One region of the Enterobacter sp. UPMP2060 genome, then DNA from elsewhere that is predicted to be linked to it. Evidence: predicted binding sites of a transcription regulator. Region 1 holds the regulator's gene; each other region holds the start of a gene.
What was found. Region 1 encodes CRP, which controls carbon source genes, mostly activating them, when cyclic AMP is high. Its sites were predicted from a motif close to ATGTGANNNNNNTCACAT; they were not measured.
Positions count from the first base shown of each region.

Region 2: the regulator CRP is predicted to act here: its motif matches at 3,422-3,439, upstream of serC (3-phosphoserine/phosphohydroxythreonine transaminase).
Region 3: the regulator CRP is predicted to act here: its motif matches at 2,227-2,244, upstream of deoC (deoxyribose-phosphate aldolase).
Region 4: the regulator CRP is predicted to act here: its motif matches at 3,490-3,507, upstream of aaeR (HTH-type transcriptional activator AaeR).

Region 1 is NZ_JBSKJQ010000008.1:13,152-19,048, reverse strand. It holds gene argD (bifunctional acetylornithine/succinyldiaminopimelate transaminase) at 1-1,086, shown strand, start outside; gene ACWKXN_RS15910 (YccS/YhfK family putative transporter) at 1,083-3,170, opposite strand; gene crp (cAMP-activated global transcriptional regulator CRP) at 3,228-3,860, opposite strand; gene ACWKXN_RS15900 (OsmC family protein) at 4,172-4,576, shown strand; gene ACWKXN_RS15895 (phosphoribulokinase) at 4,643-5,512, opposite strand; gene ACWKXN_RS15890 (YheU family protein) at 5,543-5,761, opposite strand; gene ACWKXN_RS15885 (hydrolase) at 5,758-5,897, opposite strand, start outside.
Region 2 is NZ_JBSKJQ010000001.1:387,359-393,255, reverse strand. It holds gene cmk ((d)CMP kinase) at 12-695, opposite strand; gene aroA (3-phosphoshikimate 1-carboxyvinyltransferase) at 881-2,164, opposite strand; gene serC (3-phosphoserine/phosphohydroxythreonine transaminase) at 2,234-3,322, opposite strand; gene ACWKXN_RS01870 (DUF421 domain-containing protein) at 3,485-4,177, opposite strand; gene ycaO (30S ribosomal protein S12 methylthiotransferase accessory factor YcaO) at 4,305-5,897, shown strand, end outside.
Region 3 is NZ_JBSKJQ010000004.1:230,800-236,696, reverse strand. It holds gene ACWKXN_RS11875 (YjjW family glycine radical enzyme activase) at 1-541, opposite strand, end outside; gene ACWKXN_RS11870 (YjjI family glycine radical enzyme) at 565-2,112, opposite strand; gene deoC (deoxyribose-phosphate aldolase) at 2,375-3,154, shown strand; gene deoA (thymidine phosphorylase) at 3,264-4,586, shown strand; gene deoB (phosphopentomutase) at 4,640-5,863, shown strand.
Region 4 is NZ_JBSKJQ010000007.1:152,754-158,650, forward strand. It holds gene ACWKXN_RS15625 (NAD-dependent succinate-semialdehyde dehydrogenase) at 1-138, opposite strand, end outside; gene aaeB (p-hydroxybenzoic acid efflux pump subunit AaeB) at 229-2,196, opposite strand; gene aaeA (p-hydroxybenzoic acid efflux pump subunit AaeA) at 2,202-3,134, opposite strand; gene aaeX (p-hydroxybenzoic acid efflux pump operon protein AaeX) at 3,142-3,345, opposite strand; gene aaeR (HTH-type transcriptional activator AaeR) at 3,525-4,451, shown strand; gene tldD (metalloprotease TldD) at 4,529-5,897, opposite strand, start outside.

The DNA.
Region 1 (5,897 bases):
GATTTCGCGGGCGGTATTGCGGTCACGGCGCTGGGTCATTGCCATCCCGCGCTGGTTGAGGCGCTGAAAACCCAGGGCGAAACCCTGTGGCATACCAGCAATGTGTTCACCAACGAACCAGCGCTGCGCCTGGGCCGCAAGATCATCGATGCGACCTTTGCCGAGCGCGTGCTGTTTATGAACTCCGGCACTGAAGCCAACGAAACTGCGTTTAAGCTGGCGCGCTACTACGCGACAACGCGCCACAGCCCGTACAAAACCAAAATCATCGCCTTCCACAATGCCTTCCACGGACGCTCCTTCTTTACCGTCTCCGTTGGCGGCCAGCCGAAGTATTCCGACGGGTTTGGCCCGAAACCGGCCGACATTGTCCACGTGCCGTTTAACGATCTGCACGCGGTGAAAGCGGTCATGGACGACCATACCTGCGCCGTTGTTGTCGAGCCGATCCAGGGGGAAGGCGGCGTGACGGCGGCAACCCCGGAATTCCTGAAAGGGCTGCGCGCGCTGTGCGACGAGCATCAGGCGCTGCTGGTCTTTGATGAAGTGCAGTGCGGGATGGGGCGTACCGGCGATCTGTTCGCTTATATGCACTACGGCGTGACGCCGGATATTCTGACCAGCGCCAAAGCGCTCGGCGGCGGTTTCCCGGTGAGTGCGGTACTGACGACGCAGGAGATCGCCTCCGCGTTCCACGTCGGTTCTCATGGTTCCACCTACGGCGGTAACCCGCTGGCGAGCGCCGTGGCGGGTGCCGCATTCGACATTATCAACACGCCGGAGGTGTTGAACGCCGTGAGCGCGAAGCGCGAGCTTTTCGTAAAACACCTGCAAAAGATTGATGAGCAGTACGATGTGTTCAGCGAAATTCGCGGGATGGGGCTGTTGATTGGCGCCGAGCTGAAGCCGCAGTACAAAGGCCGGGCGCGCGACTTCCTGCACGCCGCCGCCCACGAAGGGGTGATGGTGCTTAATGCCGGGCCTGACGTGATGCGCTTTGCGCCGTCGCTGGTGGTAGAAGACAAAGACATCGAAGACGGTTTAACCCGCTTTGCCGCGGCGGTCGAGAAGATAGTAAAAGGCTAATACTCGGTTCGCTTTAGCCGGCGCGTTAACCAAATGCCGTGATGCGGACGCTGACGCCATGCCACCGACGAAATGGTGTGCATGGTGTTCAGATGCCCCAGAACGCGCTGTAAATGCTGCTCCAGGGTGCTCATTGGCCCGTGGGTTAACGTCTCCGGCGCTTCCAGAATATTTGAGTCGCCCGACTCGCCCGGCGCGTCATACTCCAGACGCTGCTGGCACCTCTGCAACGCAATTTCACATGACTGCAAATAGCGCTGCGCCAGATCCGGCGTTAGCATCGTGTGCTCGCGCGCCAGCGTGGTCATGGCGTTAATATGCTCGACGATAAACTGGCTGTGCGTCACCCAGAGCTTCATGTCTGCCAGATAGTGCGAGTTAAAGCCTGGCTCCTGCATCGCCTGGTTGAGCGAGTTAAACAGGGCGTTGTGCGCCTGGTTGACCTTCATCCGCTGATAGGCCAGCGGGGAGGGCTGCGGGTCGTCGCTCAGGATCAGGCGAATAGCCTGCTGGTCGGCTTCCAGCGCGTCGTGGGCGTTCTGCCTCAGCAGCCCGCTCTGCCACTGCGGCCACAGCCAGACCATGCCGCCAAAGGCAATCAGGCAGCCGATCAGGGTATCAATCAGCCTCGCGACAATAAACTGTTCGCCATTGAGCGTGAGCAACTGCAGCGTATATACCGCCGTCACCGTAAAGCCCACCATCGCCCAGCCGTAGTTTTTGCGGATAATCAGGTAGCTCACCAGCGTAATCGCCAGCATCCCTGCCAGGGTATAGCCTTCCGGCACGTGGAAGTGCAGCGTCACGCCTGCAATGATCAGCCCGGCCAGCGTTCCGCCAGCCCGATGCAGAATACGCACCCGCGTGGCGCCGTAGCCGTTCTGGGTGACAAACAGCACGGTCATTAAGATCCAGTACGGTTTCGGCAGGTGCAGCGCCATGCCCATCAGGCTGGCGGTACTGAGCATCACGCTAATCCTTGCGGCGTTGCGCAGAGCGGACGATTTAAGAGAAAGATAGCTTTTGAGCGCGGGCAATAGCGGAAGCCGTTTTTGCTTATCCGCCATCAGGTCGCGGGGATAAAGCGGGCGCTGGGTGCGCAACACGCGGGCGATGCGGCTGAAGTGCCAGGCGGCAAACTGGCCGACCGGGTTATCGGGATGCTGGCGGGCGATTTTCTCCAGCGCGCCCAGCTGTTTTTCCATGTTAAAGCGCGTCGGGTAGCGGTGGTAGAGAATATCATCGGCCAGGATCCGCAGACGTGCCGATACGGTCTGCGCGTTCCAGCGGATCACCGCTTCGGCGTGGCTGCGCTCGACCAGCTTTTGCACCTCCTGCGGGTGGTGAAGGCTTACGGAGATATGCTCCTGTAGATCCAGCCCGACCTGGAAGGTGCGCAGCAGCCGCTTGTACTCGTGGTTCTTGTTGGCGGCGAGCATATGCAGCTGCTGATAGCACTGGCTTATGAGATCCACCACCTTCTGCTGGCGCGTCAGCAGCGGCGGTAAGGATTTTTCCGGGTCGGTATGCTGGGTGAGCAGGGTGTATTTGGCTTCGCAGTAATCCGCAAGCTGCACATAGAGCAGGCTCAGGGATTCACGCAGCGGCTGCTCCCGCCACAGCCAGAACCAAAACCAGTTAAACAGCCCGTACCATAATGTCCCCAGGGCGTAGATCAGCAGCGGCTCCCACACCGGCATGTTCCCGGCGAGGCTCAGCGTGAAAATGGCCGCAATCAGCGAGGCGGGAAGCAGGCGGGCGTGCAGCGAACTGATTTCCGCCGTGACGCCGAGCGTCATCGCCAGCACGGTCAGGATCAGCGGCAGCGGGATATCCCGGGCAAGCAGGAGTTGTACGGCGAGGCTACACCCGGCAAACAGGCAGCCACCGATAATCAGGCGTTTGAAAAAGCGCTTATGCGGCGTGTCCAGACCGGCAATGTTGCAGCAGGCGGGCACGAGGGAAAACAGCAGGCCTTGTTGAAGATGTCCGAGGATCAGGCCTATGGCCACAGGAAGACACAACACCAGCGTTTGCCGCAGTGCGTAGTTAACTTCCGGGTGATAGATCAGCCTGCGCCACATGGGGAATAGAGACAAAAACGGCGTGACACCTTGCGATGGCACGCCGTTTAAGCGGAATTAACGCGTTCCGTAGACCACGATGGTTTTACCGTGGGCGGAGATCAGGTTTTGATCTTCCAGCATTTTCAGGATACGGCCCACTGTTTCACGGGAGCAACCGACGATCTGACCAATTTCCTGACGGGTAATTTTAATTTGCATGCCGTCCGGGTGGGTCATGGCGTCTGGCTGTTTCGCCAGGTTCAGCAGAGTTTGTGCGATACGGCCGGTAACGTCCAGGAAGGCGAGGTTACCCACTTTCTCTGACGTGACCTGCAGACGGCGCGCCATCTGGGAAGAAAGACGCATCAGGATGTCAGGGTTAACCTGAATCAGCTGACGGAACTTCTTGTAAGAAATTTCAGCCACTTCACATGCTGTCTTTGCTCGAACCCAGGCGCTACGTTCCTGGCCCTCTTCAAACAGGCCCAGTTCACCGATGAAATCGCCCTGGTTCAGATAAGAAAGGATCATCTCTTTCCCTTCTTCATCTTTGATCAGCACTGCCACCGAGCCTTTAACGATGTAATACAACGTTTCCGCTTTTTCACCCTGGTGAATCAGCGTGCTCTTCGATGGGTACTTATGAATGTGGCAATGAGACAAGAACCATTCGAGAGTCGGGTCTGTTTGCGGTTTGCCAAGCACCATGCGCTGTTATCCTCTGTTATAAGCTGTCACCAGAGTCATCAGATGCATCCGGACTCTGGGGTTGCAATCGAATTCTTACCCATACCCTGGGAAGTCGGCTACCGTAACGTTTCGCAGCCAGTAAAGTTTGATGTCCTCTGCATACACGTGTAACGTCAATGTATTACTGTAGCATCCTGAGTGTTTTAGCATAGCTTTCGCCGCGTGTCTCCTGGTGTCTCGCTTCAGCATGATGCAGGTCGCCTTCCATTGCGATAAATGTAACGCACACGTAATCTGTCACCAAAAATGCAACGTTGGAGTTAATGAATATGCAAGCGCGCGTGAAATGGGTTGAAGGTTTAACGTTCCTGGGCGAGTCCGCGTCAGGACACCAGATTTTGATGGACGGTAACTCCGGCGATAAAGCACCCAGCCCAATGGAAATGGTGCTGATGGCGGCAGGCGGATGCAGCGCAATTGATGTGGTGTCGATTCTGCAAAAAGGACGTCATGACGTGACGGATTGTGAGGTTAAACTCACGTCAGAGCGTCGCGAAGAGGCGCCACGCCTGTTCACCCATATTAACCTGCACTTTGTGGTCACCGGTAAAGAGCTGAAAGACGCGGCGGTCTCGCGTGCGGTGGACCTGTCTGCGGAAAAGTACTGCTCGGTGGCGTTAATGCTGGAGAAAGCGGTAAAAATCACGCATTCGTATGAAGTGATCGAGGCGTGATTGATGGGGCATCGTGCGTGTTGATGCCCTCACCCTAACCCTCTCCCACAGGGAGAGGGAACATGCTCACGCGATCTGCTTCCCTTCCATCAGTCGCTCCACCAGCGGCGTCATGATGAGCTCCATCGCCAGCCCCATTTTTCCGCCCGGCACGACTAACGTATTCATGTGCGAAATAAACGAGCCCTGCAGCATTGCCAGCAGCCAAGGGTAATCAATGCCTTCGAGATTGCGGAAATGGATCACCACAAAGCTCTCATCCAGCGACGGGATGCTTTTAGCGGCAAACGGGTTCGAGGTGTCCACCGTCGGCACGCGCTGGAAGTTGATATGGGTGCGGGAGAACTGCGGCGTCAGGAAGTTAATGTAATCCTCCATGGAGCGCACCACGGAGTCCATCACCGCCTCTCGCGAATGGCCGCGCTCGCTCATGTCGCGCGTCAGCTTCTGGATCCACTCCAGGTTAACGATAGGGACCACGCCGACCAGCAGATCCACGTGGCGCGCCACGTCGTGTTGAGGGGTGACCACGCCGCCGTGCAATCCTTCGTAAAACAGGACGTCGGTGGGTTCCGGCAGCGGCTGCCACGGGGTAAAGGTTCCCGGCACCTGATTCCAGGGTACGGCTTCATCATAGGTGTGCAGATACTTGCGGGACTGCCCTTTGCCGCTCTTACCGTACTCTATAAAGGTTTGTTCCAGCAGGCCGAAGTCATTGGCCTCCGGGCCGAAGTAGCTGATGTGTTTACCCGAATCGCGCGCCTTACGAATGGCCATGTCCATCTCCGGGCGCGTGTAGCGGTGAAAGCTGTCGCCTTCGACCTCCGCCGCACGGAGATTCAGCTGGGCGAAAATCTTGCGAAATGCGAGGCTGGTGGTGGTGGTTCCCGCACCACTCGACCCCGTAACGGCAATAACCGGATGTCTGGCAGACATAGCAACTCCCTGACTGAAAAGGGTGGAAGATCAGCCGTGAAACGCGTTGCGGGGCATGATATTGACCGTCTCATGCAGTTCTGACCACACCAGCACCACGTCGCCGCTTTTCAGCTGGCGCTTAACATCGTTGACCTTTTGCTCAAGCGAGCGTTCCTGTTCACCATAATCGGTGCCTTCGCGTAATACAAAGCTTTCAATCAGATTATCGAGCGTTTCGGGAGCCAGATCCTGCCAGGGAATAATCATTTTGCACCGTCCAGATAAGGGGTCAGCCAGTCAGGAATACGCGCCTCAAGCCACATTTTCGGGCGGCGCAGCGTGCCGCCGATAAAGCCGACGTGGCCGCCGTGCTCGGTCAACTGATAGTGAACGTTGTCGGGCA
Region 2 (5,897 bases), on a different contig from region 1:
ATCGGTCGCGATTACGCGAGTGCCAGTTTTTGGCGCGCATATTGTAGCGCTTTTTCAATCACTTGCTCAATAGTTAAACTGGTTGAATCCAGAACTAATGCATCTTCTGCAGGAACAAGTGGGGCGACGGCGCGGTTACGATCGCGGTCATCGCGCTCTTTTATCTCGGATAAAAGGCGATCAAAGTTAACACTAAACCCCTTTTCCTGCAACTGAAGCATGCGGCGTTGAGCACGTTCTTCCGAAGAGGCGTCAAGGAAAATTTTCACTGGCGCATCAGGGAATACCACCGTTCCCATATCGCGTCCGTCAGCGATCAGCCCCGGGGCTTCACGGAACGCGCGCTGACGACGTAACAGCGCCTCGCGAACGCGCGGGAACGCCGCGACTTGAGAGGCCGCATTAGCCACTTCCTGCGTACGGATTTCGCCGCTCACGTCTTCCCCTTCAAGGATGACTTCCAGGTTGCCATCGGTCGATACGAAACGCACATCCAGATGCGCAGCCAGCGGAACCAGCGCTTCTTCAGACGCGACATCCACATGGTGATGTAGCGCGGCCAGCGCCAGCACGCGATAGATTGCTCCCGAATCTAAAAGATGCCATTGCAATGCTTCCGCCATCGCTTTGCACAGAGTACCTTTCCCTGCGCCACTCGGCCCATCAATGGTGATTACCGGGGCAACTGCCGTCATCTTTTTCTCCTTAAATAAGGCATACCGTTTACATGAACGCCGCGCATTATACGCGCCAACGTGCGCAACTGTTACCTTTGCGTGCAAATTACGGAATGATTGAAGCAGAGTGTAGAAGAAATGAGCGGAGGTGTTCGTAATGAAGCGTAAGCAAATGCCGCATCGGGCGATGCGGCAATACGTTATCAGGCCAGCGTGCTAATGCGTGCCAGCTGTTCGAAGTAGTCCGGGAACGTTTTCGCCGTACATTTCGGGTCAAGAATGGTGACAGGCGTGTCTGACAGCGCCACCAGCGAGAAGCACATCGCCATACGGTGATCGTTATAGGTGCCGATTTCCGCAAACTGCAGTTTTGCCGGAGGGGTCACACGAATGTAGTCTTCGCCCTCTTCCACCTCGGCACCGACTTTTCGCAGCTCGGTCGCCATCGCGAACAGGCGGTCCGTCTCTTTTACGCGCCAGTTGTAGATGTTACGCAGCGTGGTAGTGCCTTTGGCAAACAGCGCCGCCGTGGCAATGGTCATCGCCGCATCCGGGATATGGTTCATGTCCATATCGATGGCGTTCAGCTCGCCGTGGGTACAGGAGATGAAGTCATCCCCCCAGGTGACAATGGCACCCATTTTTTCCAGCACGTCCGCAAAACGGATGTCGCCCTGCACGCTGTTACGGCCAATACCGGTCACTTTTACCGTGCCGCCTTTAATCGCCCCCGCAGCCAGGAAGTAAGACGCGGATGACGCATCCCCTTCAACCAGGTAGTTGCCCGGAGACTGGTACTGCTGCGCCCCGCGCACCACGAAGCGCTGATAAGACTGATTTTCCACCTCAACGCCGAAGGTTTTCATCAGGTGCAGCGTGATATCAATGTACGGTTTGGAGACCAGCTCACCTTTAATGGTGATAACCGTATCCTGCGGTGCCAGCGGCGCGGTCATCAGCAGTGCCGTCAGGAACTGGCTGGAGACGCTGCCGTCCACCTCGACGTGACCGCCGGTAAAACCGCCGCGCAGACGCAGTGGCGGATAGTTTTCCTGCTCCAGATACTCAATCTGCGCGCCGCCCTGACGCAGGGCGTCCACCAGGTGACCAATCGGACGCTCCTTCATGCGCGGCTCGCCGGTCAGCACGATGTTGTTGCTCCCCAGGCACAGGGCCGCCGCCAGCGGGCGCATCGCGGTACCCGCGTTGCCCAGAAACAGCTCAAGCTCTTCGCCCGAACGCAGCGCGCCGCCGTTGCCGGTCACTTCGCAGCGGGTACGATCGTCGGAGAGAGTGTAATGAACGCCCAACGCTTTCAGCGCATTGAGCATATGGCGCACGTCATCGCTGTCCAGCAGGTTTGTGAGGACGGTGGTGCCGTTTGCCAGAGCTGCCAGCAGCAAAGCGCGGTTCGAGACACTTTTTGAACCAGGCAGATTAATGGTGCCATCTACCCGCGCGATAGGTTGTAACGTCAGGGATTCCATGAAAACTAAACTCTCAACTCAACATAATAAAAACCCCGCAGGGACGCTGCGGGGGTGAAAAACAGCAAATTAACCGTGACGACGTTCGAAGTCGATCATGAAATCCGTCAGGGCCTTAACGCCTTCCAGCGGCATCGCGTTATAGATGGAGGCACGCATGCCGCCAACGACACGGTGACCTTTGAGCGCATGCAGACCTGCCGCGAAGGACTCTTCCAGGAATACTTTGTCCAGGCTGCTGTCCGCCAACTGGAACGGCACGTTCATGCGGGAACGGTTAGCGTTTGCCACATCGTTGCGGTAGAAATCGCTCTTGTCGATCACGCCATACAGCAGTTCAGCTTTCTGCTGATTGACCTTGTCCATCTGCGCCACGCCGCCGTTTTGCTTCAGCCATTTGAAGACCAGGCCGGAGAGATACCAGGCAAACGTTGGTGGGGTGTTGAACATCGAATCGTTATCGTTCAGCACGGTGTAATCGAGAATCGACGGACAGGATTTATGTGCTTTACCCAGCAGGTCTTCACGCACAACGACGATAGTCAAACCGGCCGGGCCGATATTTTTCTGCGCGCCCGCATAGATAACGCCGTAGCGGCTGACATCAATTGGCGCAGACAGAATGGTGGAGGAGAAGTCGGCGGCAACCACGACATCGCTACCGAAGTTTGGCGTCTCGTCAATGGCAATCCCGTCAATGGTTTCGTTCGGGCAGTAGTGCAGATACGCTGCGTTATCGGAAAGCTGCCACTCGCTCATTGGCTTCACGGCGCGCAGACCGTCAACGGTCACTTTGGCGTCGATAACATTCGGCGTGCAGTATTTATGCGCTTCTTTAACGGCGCTTGCCGCCCAGTAACCCGCGTCAACGTAGTCAGCCGTCGTTTTGTCGCCGAGGATATTCAGCGGAACGCCTGCAAACTGGCCACGTCCACCGCCGTGACAGAACAATACTTTGTAGTTCGAGGGAATATTCAGCAGATCGCGAAAATCCTTTTCTGCCTCTTCCGCCACCTGAATAAACTCTTTACCACGGTGGCTGATTTCCATCACCGACGTACCGAGACCGTTCCAGTCACAGAGTTCCTGTTGAGCCTGTTTAAGCACGTCTGCCGGTAACATCGCCGGACCTGAACTGAAATTAAAGACTTGAGCCATTTCCCCTCACCACGCTAAAAGCCATAAGTTATAACTGTGGATATCGGTTTTATCATTCAGTGACACGCGCCGCAATGTCTAAAACTTATGACCCGTGAAATGTGCCCCGCGTCACACAAAACAATCTGCCGCCTCGCCAGGACAAAACCGACAAAATGGCTGTCAGGTGATACGTTTGGCCCGGCTAACCTTCGTCCATTCCGGATTTGCACAGCGGGGGCATAATTGGCGATCCCCCGGCTGCATCGCGACTACATGGCTACATCTTACGCAAGCATACTCGCCTGACTCAGGTACGGTTCTGAAACGCTCGATCAGCATATCCGGCAGGATACACAGTCCCGGCTTCACCTCGTCGTCAGAATAGTAATAGACGCTGATCTGCCCGTTGGTTTCCATGATCGCCAGACGCACCTGCCCGAGCTGTTCAACGCTGTTCAGGCGAAGCTCCATAAAGAACTCAAACTCGGTCATATTGGCGCTTTGTACATTTTCCCAGGCCAGCTGTCCGTCCTCGACGATAACGACCGGCTTCCCTTCAAGCAGATCTTCCAGCTTTTCGCTTTTCGACATCAGCCACATGACAAGGCGATAAAGTAGCGCCAGTGAGACAAAAACGATAAACACCGGCACCATCGGCACGTCGTCATAAAAGGCGACGTCACCCGCCGCCGAGCCCAGCGTCAGGATGATCAACACCTCAAAGAGCGACATCTGCCGCACGCCTCGGCGGCCGGTGATTTTAAGAAACAGGAAGACGAGGACGAAGGTATACAGGCTGCGCAGCGCCACTTCGCCCAGAAATTCAGGAGGAACTTTATCAAACGCCATCCGCTGGAGATCAAATGCTTTCATTTTTCTATGCCTTAACAGTCAGTTACTGCCACTAAGCATAGCCCAGCCTTTTATTTTCGCCGAAGATAGCACCCGTCACGCAAAACCCGTATCATTGCGCGCTTTACGTACGATAAAAGTGAACGCCATGACTCAAACGTTTATCCCCGGCAAAGACGCCGCTCTGGAAGATTCCATCGCTCGCTTCCAGCAGAAACTGACCGACCTGGGTTTTAACATCGAAGAAGCCTCCTGGCTCAATCCGGTGCCTCATGTCTGGTCCGTGCATATTCGCGATAAAGACTGTGCCCTGTGCTTTACCAACGGTAAAGGCGCGACAAAAAAAGCGGCACTGGCCTCTGCGCTGGGTGAGTATTTTGAGCGTCTGTCCACCAACTATTTCTTCGCTGACTTCTGGCTGGGCGAAACCATCGCTAACGGCCCGTTCGTTCACTATCCAAATGAAAAATGGTTCCCGCTGACCGAAGATGACGAGCTGCCGGAAGGTATTCTCGACGCGCGCCTGCGTGCCTTCTACGATCCAGACAGCGAACTGACCGCCAGCATGCTGATCGATCTGCAGTCTGGCAATGAAGACCGTGGGATCTGCGCCCTGCCGTTCACCCGTCAGTCTGACGAGCAGACCGTATATATTCCGATGAACATCGTCGGCAACCTGTATGTGTCCAACGGTATGTCCGCCGGTAACACCCGCAATGAAGCACGCGTGCAGGGTCTGTCTGAAGTTTTCGAACGCCACATTAAAAACCGCATCATCGCTGAATCCATCAGCCTGCCACAAATTCCGGCAGACGTGCTGGCGCGCTACCCGGGCGTAGTGGAGTCCATCGCTAAGCTGGAAGCAGAAGGTTTCCCAATCTTTGCCTATGACGGCTCGCTGGGCGGTAAGTATCCGGTTATCTGCGTAGTGCTGTTTAACCCGGCCAACGGTACCTGCTTCGCCTCATTCGGCGCGCACCCTGACTTCGGCGTGGCGCTGGAGCGTACCGTTACAGAGCTGCTGCAGGGCCGTAGCCTGAAAGATCTCGACGTCTTCACCCCGCCAACGTTTGACGATGAAGAAGTGGCCGAGCATACCAACCTTGAAACCCACTTCATCGACTCCAGCGGTTTAATTTCCTGGGATATGTTCAAGCAGGACGCCGACTATCCGTTCGTGGACTGGAGCTTTGCCGGTACCACGGAAGAAGAGTTCGCCACACTGATGGCGATCTTCAACGCGGAAGATCGGGAAGTTTATATTGCCGACTACGAACACCTTGGCGTCTACGCGTGCCGCATTATTGTTCCAGGCATGTCCGACATCTACCCGGCTGAAGATCTGTGGCTGGCGAATAACAGCATGGGCGCGCACCTGCGCGAAACGCTGCTGGCTCTGCCGGGCAGCGAGTGGGAGAAAGAAGATTATCTGAACCTGATCGCCCAGCTGGACGAAGAAGGCCACGATGACTTTACCCGCGTACGCGAACTGCTGGGCCTGGCGACCGGTAAAGACAACGGCTGGTATACCCTGCGCATCGGTGAGCTGAAAGCGATGCTGGCCCTGGCGGGTGGCGATTTGGATCAGGCCCTGGCCTGGACCGAGTGGACCATGGAATTCAACCAGTCGGTCTTCTCTGCCGAGCGCACCAATTATTACCGCTGCCTGCAAACCCTGCTGCTGCTGGCCCAGGAAGAGGATCGCGAGCCGCTGCAATACCTGAATGCTTTCGTGCGGATG
Region 3 (5,897 bases), on a different contig from region 1:
TCTGTTTAATCAGCGGGTTTTCGCGCCCGGTCAGGAAGCGGTGATGCTCGTTCCCCCACGCCTTCAGATCCAGCATCGCGCCATCCAGTACCGGCAGCAGCTTTTGCCAGCCGGTTTCGCCTAACAGACCGTTGCTGTCTACCAGGCAGGTGAGGTGGCGCAGGGCGGGATCGGCTTTGATCGCGGTAAACAGGGCAATCAAAAACGGCAATTGCGTTGTGGCTTCGCCGCCGCTGACGGTGATCCCTTCGATAAACGGTGCGGATTTGCGGACCTGAGTGAGGATCTCTTCCACGCTGAAGCGGTGCGCCATAGGCGTTGCCTGCTGCTGGCACAGATGCAGGCAGGTGTCGCACTGCTGGCAGTCACTCTCCTGCCACCAGACGCGTCCGGCCTGAATCGTCAGCGCGTCGTGCGGGCAGTGGGGCACACAGTCCCCGCAGTCGTTGCAGCGGCCGATCGTCCACGGGTTGTGGCAGGTTTTACAGCGCAGGTTGCAGCCCTGCAGGAACAGCGCCAGGCGGCTGCCCGGCCCGTCCACGCAGGAAAAAGGAATGACCTGACTTAACTAAAGCGCATCTGCTGTTCATGGCTTATCACGCGCGGCTGACGTTCCAGAATACGGGTATTGCGTGCGGCCTCTTCCCCCAGCCACGTGGTATTGGTGCGCGATCCGGCTTCCCGGTATTTCTCCAGATCCGACAAGCGAACCATGTAGCCTGTCACGCGGACCAGATCGTTACCCGCTACGTTGGCGGTAAATTCACGCATTCCCGCCCTGAATGCGCCCAGGCAAAGCTGAACCACCGCCTGCGGGTTGCGTTTGACCGTCTCCTCCAGGGTGAGAATATCGCTGATTCCGGAGTGATAGTGTTTGTGATGCGGCGCAACGGCCAGCAGATGGCTGATGGGATCCGGCTCGTCGCCGTAAGGCAGGCGCGCGCCCGGCGTGGTGCCCGAATCGGAACTGATCCCCGACTGCGCGTGAAGCATCGCGCGAAGCTTCCAGCCGTGCTTCACCGGCGTGCTTTCAACGAACGCTGCAAGCTGTTCGCTGATGCGATAGCCCAGCGCGTTGGCCTGTTCATCCTTTCCGTAGCGTCCCGCTATTCCTGCTTTCTCACAGAGCGCGTTTACCGCTTCCGCCAGGCCGTACATGCCAAACATGGGTACAAACCGTTCCGCATCAATCAGCCCCTCTTTTACCAGGAAGCTATTCTCAAAGAAGCCAGATTGCCCGTACAGAAAATCGCAGCGCGCATCGATGATGGCAATTTGCTGCTGGCAGTAGTGAGGGAGCGTGCGGGTGAAGAAGTCGTCAATGGATGCGCTGCGTTCAGCAATGGCTTTGAGGTTAAGGCGCACCAGGGTGCTACCGCCGCCTGCAAGCGGCAGGGAGTTGTAACAGCTCACCACGCCGTAACGGCCTTTTGTGAAAATTTTATCATTCATCGGGCCATTAGAAATATGCGGTTTGCTGCATTCACAAATGTTTTTCGCCACCTCAAGCAGCAAATCATGTGGGGTGATATCGGGATCGTAGATAAAGGTCAGGTTCGGCGCGACCTGCTTCAGCTCTGCATCGGCACGCAGAATGGCGCGCGTGACGGGCGTATCTTCAGGCCCGATGTTTGCGTGCATAAACGCATCCGGCAGCGTACGGTCGAGATAGCGCCAGAAACGTTTTATTCGGCTATCGATCTCTTCTTGTGTTAGAATTCTAACATATGGAGTCAATATCGCATCAAGCTGACCGAGATAGACCGGCATCGATGTGACGGACGGAACATGATGGTAGAGGATGGTTAACAGCGAGAGGGCGTCGTCGAGATCTTTCGCGCCTTCCAGCTCCAGCCACGCTGAACCGTTAGCCAGAAATTTTGCGTAATCCGGCAGAACGTAACGGGGTTTGTAAGGCGAATGGCCTTCGAACATGTCGCAGATAAACCCTTCGTCCAGTGCGGCTCGTGCGGCCTCAGGAAGTGCCAGGTAAGGCAGGTTGTTTTCCGCTTCCAGCGCCAGAAAATGACGTTTTTGTTCCGGGGTTAACACCGGGCTTGTGACAATGTGCTGGCAACGTTGTTGCAGGGCGTCGGGGCTGGAGTGGGGCATAGTCGCTTCCTTGAGTGTTCTGCGGATGATGAACGGATTGTAGGAAGCCAGCCTGTCGGGGCTTTTGATCCGACAGGGGGTATCGCTGCTTTAGTCGGCAATTTACGCGCTAAAGTTTGAAGAGGATCTCATTACAGTAATGCAAATTTGTATGCAGTTTTCATTAACTGTGATGAATGTCGAAGTGTGGATGCGGGTGAATGTTAGAATACTCACAGACCCGCAAGGTAAAATTTATACGGCACTGCCGTTGGAGAATGTTATGACCGATTTAACTGCAAGCAGCCTGCGCGCGTTGAAACTGATGGACCTGACCACCCTGAACGATGACGACACCAATGAAAAAGTCATCGCCCTGTGCCATCAGGCGAAAACGCCGGTGGGTAACACCGCAGCCATCTGTATCTACCCGCGCTTTATCCCGATTGCCCGTAAGACGCTGAAAGAGCAGGGTACGCCGGACGTGCGCATTGCAACCGTAACTAACTTCCCGCATGGCAACGACGATATCGAGATCGCGCTGGCAGAAACCCGCGCGGCGATTGCTTACGGCGCAGACGAAGTTGACGTTGTGTTCCCGTACCGCGCGCTGATCGCCGGCAACGAGCAGGTCGGTTTTGACCTGGTGAAAGCCTGTAAAGACGCGTGCGCGGCGGCAAATGTGCTGCTGAAAGTGATCATCGAAACCGGCGAGCTGAAAGAAGAGGCGCTGATTCGTAAGGCATCTGAAATCTCCATCAAAGCCGGTGCGGATTTCATTAAAACCTCTACCGGTAAAGTGCCGGTGAATGCGACCCCGGAAAGCGCGCGCATCATGATGGAAGTGATCCGCGACATGGGCGTATCCAAAACCGTTGGTTTCAAACCTGCGGGCGGCGTGCGTACCGCTGAAGACGCGCAGCAGTTCCTGGCGATTGCCGACGAACTGTTTGGCGCCGACTGGGCCGATTCCCGTCACTACCGCTTCGGTGCGTCCAGCCTGCTGGCCAGCCTGCTGAAAGCGCTGGGTCACGGCGACGGTAAGAGCGCAAGCAGCTACTGATTGCCAGACAATGCCGGATGATGCTTCGCTCATCCGGCCGACAGGATCGTAGGGCGGGTAAGCGTAGCGCCACCCGCCACAACTCCCCCGATTCCGCATGGAGGTTACCGTGTTTCTCGCACAAGAAATTATTCGTAAAAAACGTGATGGTCATGCATTAAGCGATGAAGAGATCCGTTTCTTCATCAACGGCATTCGTGATAACACCGTCTCAGAAGGGCAGATTGCGGCTCTGGCGATGACCATTTTCTTCCACGATATGTCGATGCCTGAGCGCGTGTCGCTGACCATGGCGATGCGAGATTCAGGAACCGTTCTGGACTGGAAAAGCCTCAACCTTAACGGCCCGATTGTGGATAAGCACTCCACCGGCGGCGTGGGTGACGTGACGTCTCTGATGCTCGGCCCAATGGTGGCAGCCTGCGGCGGTTACATCCCGATGATCTCCGGGCGCGGCCTGGGCCACACCGGCGGTACGCTCGACAAACTGGAAGCCATTCCGGGCTTCGATATCTTCCCGGATGACAATCGCTTCCGCGACATTATTAAAGACGTTGGTGTGGCGATTATCGGCCAGACCAGCTCTCTTGCTCCTGCAGACAAGCGTTTCTACGCCACCCGCGACATCACCGCGACCGTTGACTCCATCCCGCTGATCACCGCCTCAATCCTGGCGAAAAAACTGGCAGAAGGGCTGGACGCGCTGGTGATGGACGTGAAGGTGGGCAGCGGCGCCTTTATGCCGACCTATGAACTTTCTGCTGCGCTCGCGGAAGCGATCGTTGGCGTATCCAACGGCGCGGGCGTGCGCACCACCGCGCTGCTCACCGACATGAACCAGGTGCTGGCGTCCAGCGCCGGTAACGCCGTCGAAGTGCGTGAAGCGGTGCAGTTCCTGACTGGTGAATACCGCAACCCGCGTCTGTTCGACGTCACCATGGCGCTGTGCGTTGAGATGTTAATCTCCGGCAAGCTGGCCAAAGACGACGCAGAAGCCCGCGCGAAGCTGCAGGCGGTGCTGGATAACGGCAAAGCGGCGGATATTTTCGGCCGCATGGTTGCAGCCCAGAAAGGCCCGACCGATTTCGTCGAAAACTACGCGAAATACCTGCCAACCGCGACGCTTAGCAAAGCGGTGTATGCCGATAGCGAAGGGTATGTCTCTGCAATGGACACCCGTGCGCTGGGTATGGCGGTGGTCTCGATGGGCGGCGGCCGTCGTCAGGCGTCAGACACCATTGATTACAGCGTCGGCTTTACCGATATGGCCCGCCTGGGCGACAGCGTTGACGGTCAACGTCCGCTGGCGGTGATCCACGCGAAAGACGAAGCCAGCTGGCAGGAAGCGGCTAAAGCGGTGAAAGCGGCAATTACGCTTGACGATAAAGCGCCGGAAACCACACCGACTGTCTATCGCCGTATCACCGAATAGCGGTATACTGATCTGATCGATAATTTTTGAAGCACTACGTACGGAGAACAATTATGAAACGTGCATTTATTATGGTGCTGGACTCATTCGGCATCGGCGCAACCGAAGATGCAGAACGTTTTGGTGACGTGGGTTCCGATACCATGGGTCACATCGCGGAAGCCTGTGCGAAAGGCGAAGCGGATAACGGTCGTAAAGGCCCTCTGACTCTACCTAACCTGACCCGCCTCGGTCTGGTGAAAGCGCATGAAGGTTCTACCGGTAAAATCGCAGCCGGTATGGACGGCAACGCGGAAGTCGTGGGCGCCTACGCCTGGGCTCACGAGCTCTCCTCCGGTAAGGACACCCCGTCTGGCCACTGGGAAATTGCCGGTGTGCCTGTGCTGTTCGACTGGGGTTACTTCTCCGATCACGAGAACAGCTTCCCGCAGGAGCTGCTCGATAAGCTGGTGAAGCGCGCCAACCTGCCGGGCTACCTCGGTAACTGCCACTCTTCCGGTACCGTGATTCTGGATCAGCTCGGCGAAGAGCACATGAAAACCGGCAAGCCGATTTTCTACACCTCTGCTGACTCCGTGTTCCAGATTGCCTGCCACGAAGAGACCTACGGTCTGGATAAACTCTACGAGCTGTGCGAAATCGCCCGTGAAGAGCTGACCGAAGGCGGCTACAACATTGGCCGCGTGATCGCGCGTCCGTTTATCGGCGACAAAGCGGGTAACTTCCAGCGTACCGGTAACCGTCATGACCTGGCCGTTGAGCCACCGGCACCGACCGTACTGCAGAAGCTGGTTGAAGAGAAAGACGGCCACGTGGTTTCCGTGGGTAAAATCGCGGATATCTACGCCAACTGCGGCATCACCAAAAAAGTGAAAGCCACCGGTCTGGACGCGCTGTTTGATGCCACCATCAAAGAGATGAAAGAAGCGGGCGACAAGACTATCGTCTTCACCAACTTCGTGGACTTCGACTCCTCCTGGGGCCACCGTCGCGACGTCGCAGGCTATGCGGCCGGTCTTGAGCTGTTCGACCGTCGTCTGCCGGAGCTGATGGAGCTGGTGGGTGAAGATGACATTCTGATCCTGACCGCGGACCACGGCTGTGACCCAACCTGGACCGGTACCGACCACACCCGTGAGCACATTCCGGTGCTGGTGTACGGCCCGAAAGTGAAGCCGGGCTCGCTCGGTCACCGTGAAACCTTCGCGGACATCGGCCAGACCCTGGCGAAATACTTTGGTACGTCTGACATGGAATATGGCAAGGCCATGTTCTGAACGGATTGGGTGCGGCCTGATGCCCTCACCCCGA
Region 4 (5,897 bases), on a different contig from region 1:
CGCTTTAGCGACTTTAGCAATGACCTCGCCGGTCGCGGGATTCAGCACATCAAAGGTTGTATCCAGCGTTTTCCAGATTCCGTTGACCAGATAACCGGTCTGAAAAAGGATGTGGTCCTGAAGCGCCTGGGTCGTCATGTGTTCTCCCTTTCTGAAATGTAAGAACGTGCTGGAATAAGTATAGCCACAAAAAAACCGACGCTTTTGGCGTCGGTTTTTTTACTTCAGTCAGTTATCCGTGAGGGCATTCTGATAGCGATGCAGCATAAACACCAGCCGTCCTACCGGCTCGGTCACCTGAGGCGGCGCCTCCCAGTGCTTGAGCTTTTCCTGATAGGTATCGAGCTCTTCAAGCAGCTGCGTAAAGTAGCGACGCCGTTTGTCATCGCTGCTGGCAGAAAGCACGTGATCGGCGGTACGACGCAGCTGGCGGTGGTATGCCGACAAATCGTCGTTGATCGGCACGGGCGCGTTACGCAAACGCTGGTGCGCAATGATCATGGTTAACGCCAGGCGGAACTTCGCGATATCGCCCGGGAACTTGTTCAGCAGCAAAAACAGCTGCTGGTAGAGCGCGGGCAGGTGGTTCTCTTTACGGCGCGCGGTATTGGTTGTCAAAGATGACACGGCAGCCGACACGAACTGGTTCAGCAGCACGCGGCCCGTTCTTGCCTGCGAGTTATCCCGCACCAGCAGTATCACCATCATGGCCAGGAAGCAGCCCACCAGCTGGCCTAACGCGCTGTCGAGGAACTGGCTGAAATGGAAGGTCATCGGGTTATCGAGCACGATGATGTTAATCGTACTCGCCAGCGCCCCCAGCGATCCCAGACGCCGCTTTTGCACTTCAATGCCGATAAAGAACGCCATTACCGCCAGGCTAATACAGAGCAGCAGCATGCTCTGTTGCGTCGACGGGATGATGACCAGGAAATAGAGCGCGCCTATCGGCAACGCGGCAATCGTGCCGTAAAGGAAATCAATGGCGACCATACGCGGATTAGGCAGACGCATCGCCAGTGCGGTCACAACGGCAATCATCACCATCGCGCCGCTGCCGGACGTCCAGCCCGTCCACAGCCAGAACAGCGTGCCGAGCATGCAGGCAAGCGTCGTACGCCAGAAATTGACCATTGCGTGATGGCGCTCGGCGGATTCCGCCTTGATCACCACTTCACCCTGCAGCACCTCTTCTTCCGCCGCGCTGATTTTGGTGTTACCGATCACGCCGCGCTTCAGAAGCAGATAGCGCGTCGCGGCGCCGACCCAGGTGTAGATGGTTACCGGCGTGTCGCGCTCCCCGGTCCAGGCAATCACCCGGCGCATGCGCTTAAGCTGCTTATGCACGTCCTGTACGGTTTCCACCGGCTCGGCAAACAGTTCGCGGAACGTATCGGTGACCGCTTCCGGCCGAGTGTTCTGAATCAGATAGGTTTCACAGGCCTGGGTAATCAGCGTCAGAGAGACGGTGTTGAGGGCTTTCAGGCGTCGATTCGCGCGGGCCCAGCGCGACGACTCCATATTAAGGTTGCTGCGCATTCCTTCCAGCGCCTGCGTACGACGTACCAGCCCGCTCCAGGCTTTATCCACCTCTTCGCTATCGCCATGCTTAATGCACAGCTGCATCAGCTGATACTGGGCAACAATCAGCGCGTCGAGCTCACGGTCAACTTCCTGCTTGATGGAGCGTGGGGAGAAAAGCAGGTCAGCGACGATCGCGCTGACAATACCAATCACAATCTCGCTGCAGCGCTCAACCGCAAACTGCGGGGCGAGCAGCGGTTCACTTTGGATAGTGATGACAATAATCAGCGCGGTATAGCCCGCCAGTCCCCAGGCGTAGGAGTTCTCCACTTTCACCAGAGACGAGAGCCAGGTGCAGAAACCCGCCCAGATACAGCACACCATCAGCATCAGCAGCGGGGTGCGGATCATCAAAATAATAATGGTCAGCGCCGCGAAACAGCCGATAAACGTCCCGATGATACGCAGCATCCCGCGATAGCGGATCGCGCCAGAATAGGGCTCCCCGCCCGCGGCAAAGGCAGGGCCCGCCGCGACAATCGCAGCCGTCAGCACTGCCCAGCGAGGGGTTTCAAGCTGGAAGTGAAAGCCAACAAACAGCGCCAGCACGATGGCGCACGCCAGCTTCACGGCGAAGCGAATGTGCTGGCTGGCGATGGAAAAGATACCCATGGCGATTAACCAAACTCGCGCAGGCGGTGGGCAATTTTACGGAAGAACGAGTCCTGGCTGGCATCCCGGTCCTTTTCACCGGTGATCACCACCGTCGCCGTGGTACCCGCAGGCCACAGATTTCCCTGCTGTTCATCCAGATGAATACGTACCGGCACGCGCTGGGCCAGACGCACCCACTCCAGGTTGGAATCGACCGTCGCCATCCCTTTGGCATCGTTAGAACTGCTGGAGTTAGTCACCCCTGCGGCAACGCTGTCGACGGTGCCTTTAAAGACGCGGTTGCTGCCGAGCGGCGTGATTTCCGCCCGGTAACCTGGGCGCACGCCTTCCAGCTTGGTCTCTTCCATATAGGCGAGCACGTAGAAGGAGTTCTGTTTAACCAGCGCCACGGCGGTTGAGCCACGGGTAATGAATTCCCCGGCATAGACGTTAAGGTTGGTGACCCAGCCATCGGATGGCGCGCGGATCACGGTGCGCTCGAGATCGAGCTTCGCCAGATCGCGCGTTGCCTGCGCTTTCGCCAGCTGGTGCAGCACGGTTTGCAGCACGTTGTTGGACTGGTCAATCTCTTCGCGGGACATTGCCTGAACGCCCAGCTGATTACGGCGACCTGCCTCGCGGCGTTTCTCCGCAGCCAGCGCCTGATAATAGGTCACGTCCGCTTCCGCCTCTTCCAGCGCTTTCTGGTAACGAGGCTGGTCGATGGTGAACAGGACCTGATCTTTTTTCACCAGCTGGTTATCGTGGACGTTGACCGCCGTGATAAGGCCGGCCACGTCAGGGGCTATTGCCACCACATCGGCGCTGAAGCGTGCATCACGCGTCCACGGTGATTCGGTGTAATAAACCCAGGCGCGGAAAATAGCGATGAAGGCGAGGATAACCAGCGCCATTGTGATGGCAGTGCGGGAGATTTTTCTTGTTAGCGTTTTCACATCAACCTCAGACAAACATGCGCGATATCAGATAAAACAGGCAGCAATACAGCGCGGTATTGAACAATGCAGGGTGCCAGACGAAATCGTAGATCCCGGTAGGGACCAGCACCTTGCGCACCAGCCAGAAGATCGCCAGTGATAAAAGAAGCTCGAAAAATATCGGTGGGAACGACAGACCGAACACCACGATAACGGGAAACAGACTCATGTTGACCTTGATAAGAGAGAGTGCAGGCTTCAGAATTTTTTAGCGCACGCCACCGCAGGAGAGCAAGAAACGCCGGGCGAGAATGGCGCAGCCGTTATGTAATAAATAATATATTAACGTAACTGTTATGCTGTTATCTATAATATGTGATCTAAATCACTTTTAAGCCAGAGTGAACAATGGAACGTTTAAAACGCATGTCGGTCTTCGCCAAAGTGGTTGAGCTGGGCTCTTTTACCGCCGCTGCACGCCAGCTTCAGATGAGCGTCTCATCCATCAGCCAGACGGTGTCCAAACTGGAAGATGAGCTTCAGGTCAAGCTGCTCAACCGCAGTACCCGCAGCATTGGGCTGACCGAAGCGGGTAAAATTTACTATCAGGGCTGTCGCCGCATGCTGCTTGAAGTGCAGGATGTTCACGAACAGCTCTATGCCTTCAACAACACCCCCATCGGCACGCTGCGCATCGGGTGTTCTTCAACTATGGCACAAAATGTTCTCGCTGCCATGACCGCGGATATGCTGAAAGAGTACCCCGGTCTTACGGTCAATCTGGTGACGGGTATCCCGGCGCCGGATCTGATTGCCGACGGGCTGGACGTGGTGATCCGCGTCGGCGCGTTGCAGGATTCCAGCCTGTTCTCGCGACGGCTGGGCAGCATGCCGATGGTCGTCTGCGCCTCGAAAAGCTATCTGGCGCAGTACGGCGTTCCGGAGAAGCCCGCCGATCTCACCAACCACTCGTGGCTGGAGTACAGCGTGCGGCCCGATAATGAATTTGAGCTGATTGCCCCGGAAGGGATTTCTACCAAACTGCTGCCGGAAGGGCGGTTTGTCACTAACGATCCGATGACGATTTCACGCTGGCTGGTGGCCGGCGCCGGGATCGCCTACGTGCCGTTAATGTGGGTGATCAACGAGATCAACAGCGGCGTGCTGGAGATCCTCTTCCCGCGCTACCAGTCCGATCCGCGCCCGGTGTACGCCCTGTATACCGAAAAAGACAAACTCCCGCTCAAGGTTCAGGTGTGTATTAACTATCTGACCGAGTATTTTGTGGACGTGGCGGAGCTGTTTCAGGGGATGCGGGGGAGAAGGAAAGAGTAGGCCTTTTTCCATAAGGACGCGGGAGAAAAGACAGCGTGGAGCAGTACCCTCTCCCCTTTGGGGAGAGGGTCAGGAAATTACGCCGTGCCGCCCACCGTTAGGTTGTCCACCTTCAGCGTTGGCTGGCCCACGCCAACCGGCAGGCTCTGGCCCTCTTTACCGCAGACGCCCACGCCGTTATCCAGCTTCAGATCGTTACCGACCATGGAAATCTGCTGCATGGCTTCAATACCGGAGCCAATCAGCGTCGCCCCCTTCACCGCTTTGGTCACTTTACCTTTCTCGATCAGATACGCTTCTGACGTGGAGAAAACAAACTTACCGGAGGTGATGTCCACCTGGCCGCCGCCAAAGTTTGGCGCAAAGATACCGTAATCGACGGATTCGATAATCTCCTGCGGCGTCGATTTGCCCGGCAGCATGTACGTGTTGGTCATGCGCGGCATCGGCAGATGCGCGTAAGATTCACGGCGTCCGTTGCCCGTCGGCGCGACGCCCATCAGGCGCGCGTTGAGTTTGTCCTGCATGTAGCCTTTCAGCACGCCGTTTTCGATCAGCACATTGTACTGCCCTGGCGTACCTTCATCGTCGATAGCCACCGAGCCGCGACGATCGCGCATGGTGCCGTCATCCACCACGGTGCACAGCTCAGAGGAGACAAGCTGCCCGATTTGACCGCTGAACACGGACGTCCCGCGACGGTTAAAGTCGCCTTCCAGGCCGTGGCCTACGGCTTCGTGTAACAGTACGCCCGGCCAGCCGGCGCCCAGCACCACCGGGAATGAGCCCGCCGGCGCCGCGACGGCATTCAGATTCACCAGCGCCATGCGCACGGCTTCTTTCGCCCAGGCGTCGGCGCGTGCTTCACCGTCAACGTCGCCCAGGAACCAGTCATAGCCGAAACGACCGCCGCCGCCGCTTGAGCCGCGCTCGCGTTTGCCGTCGTCATCGACCTGCACGCTGATGGAGAGACGCACCAGCGGGCGAACGTCTGCCGCAAGGGTACCATCCGTTGCCGCAACCAGAATCAACTCATACACGCCGCTCAGGCTGGCTGAAACTTCCTGCACGCGTTTATCCGCCGCGCGGGCGACTTTGTCCACCCGACGCAGGATATCCAGCTTCTCTTCACGGCTCATGCTCTGCAGCGGATCGATGCTGGTATAAAGCGCTGAGTGCTGCACTTCTCCCAGGGTTTTCACGCGACCATCGCCGGTATCACGCACAATGGTACGTGCGGCCTGGGCGCTCTGCTCGAGTGCGGTGAGGCTAATCTGATCGGCATAGGCAAAACCGGTTTTCTCGCCGCTGACGGCACGGACGCCGACGCCCTGGTCGATGTTGTAGGAGCCATCTTTGATGATGCTGTCTTCTAAAACCCAGGATTCGTGATAGCTCGACTGGAAATAAAGGTCGCCGTAGTCGAGACGGCGTTCGGTCAGTTGA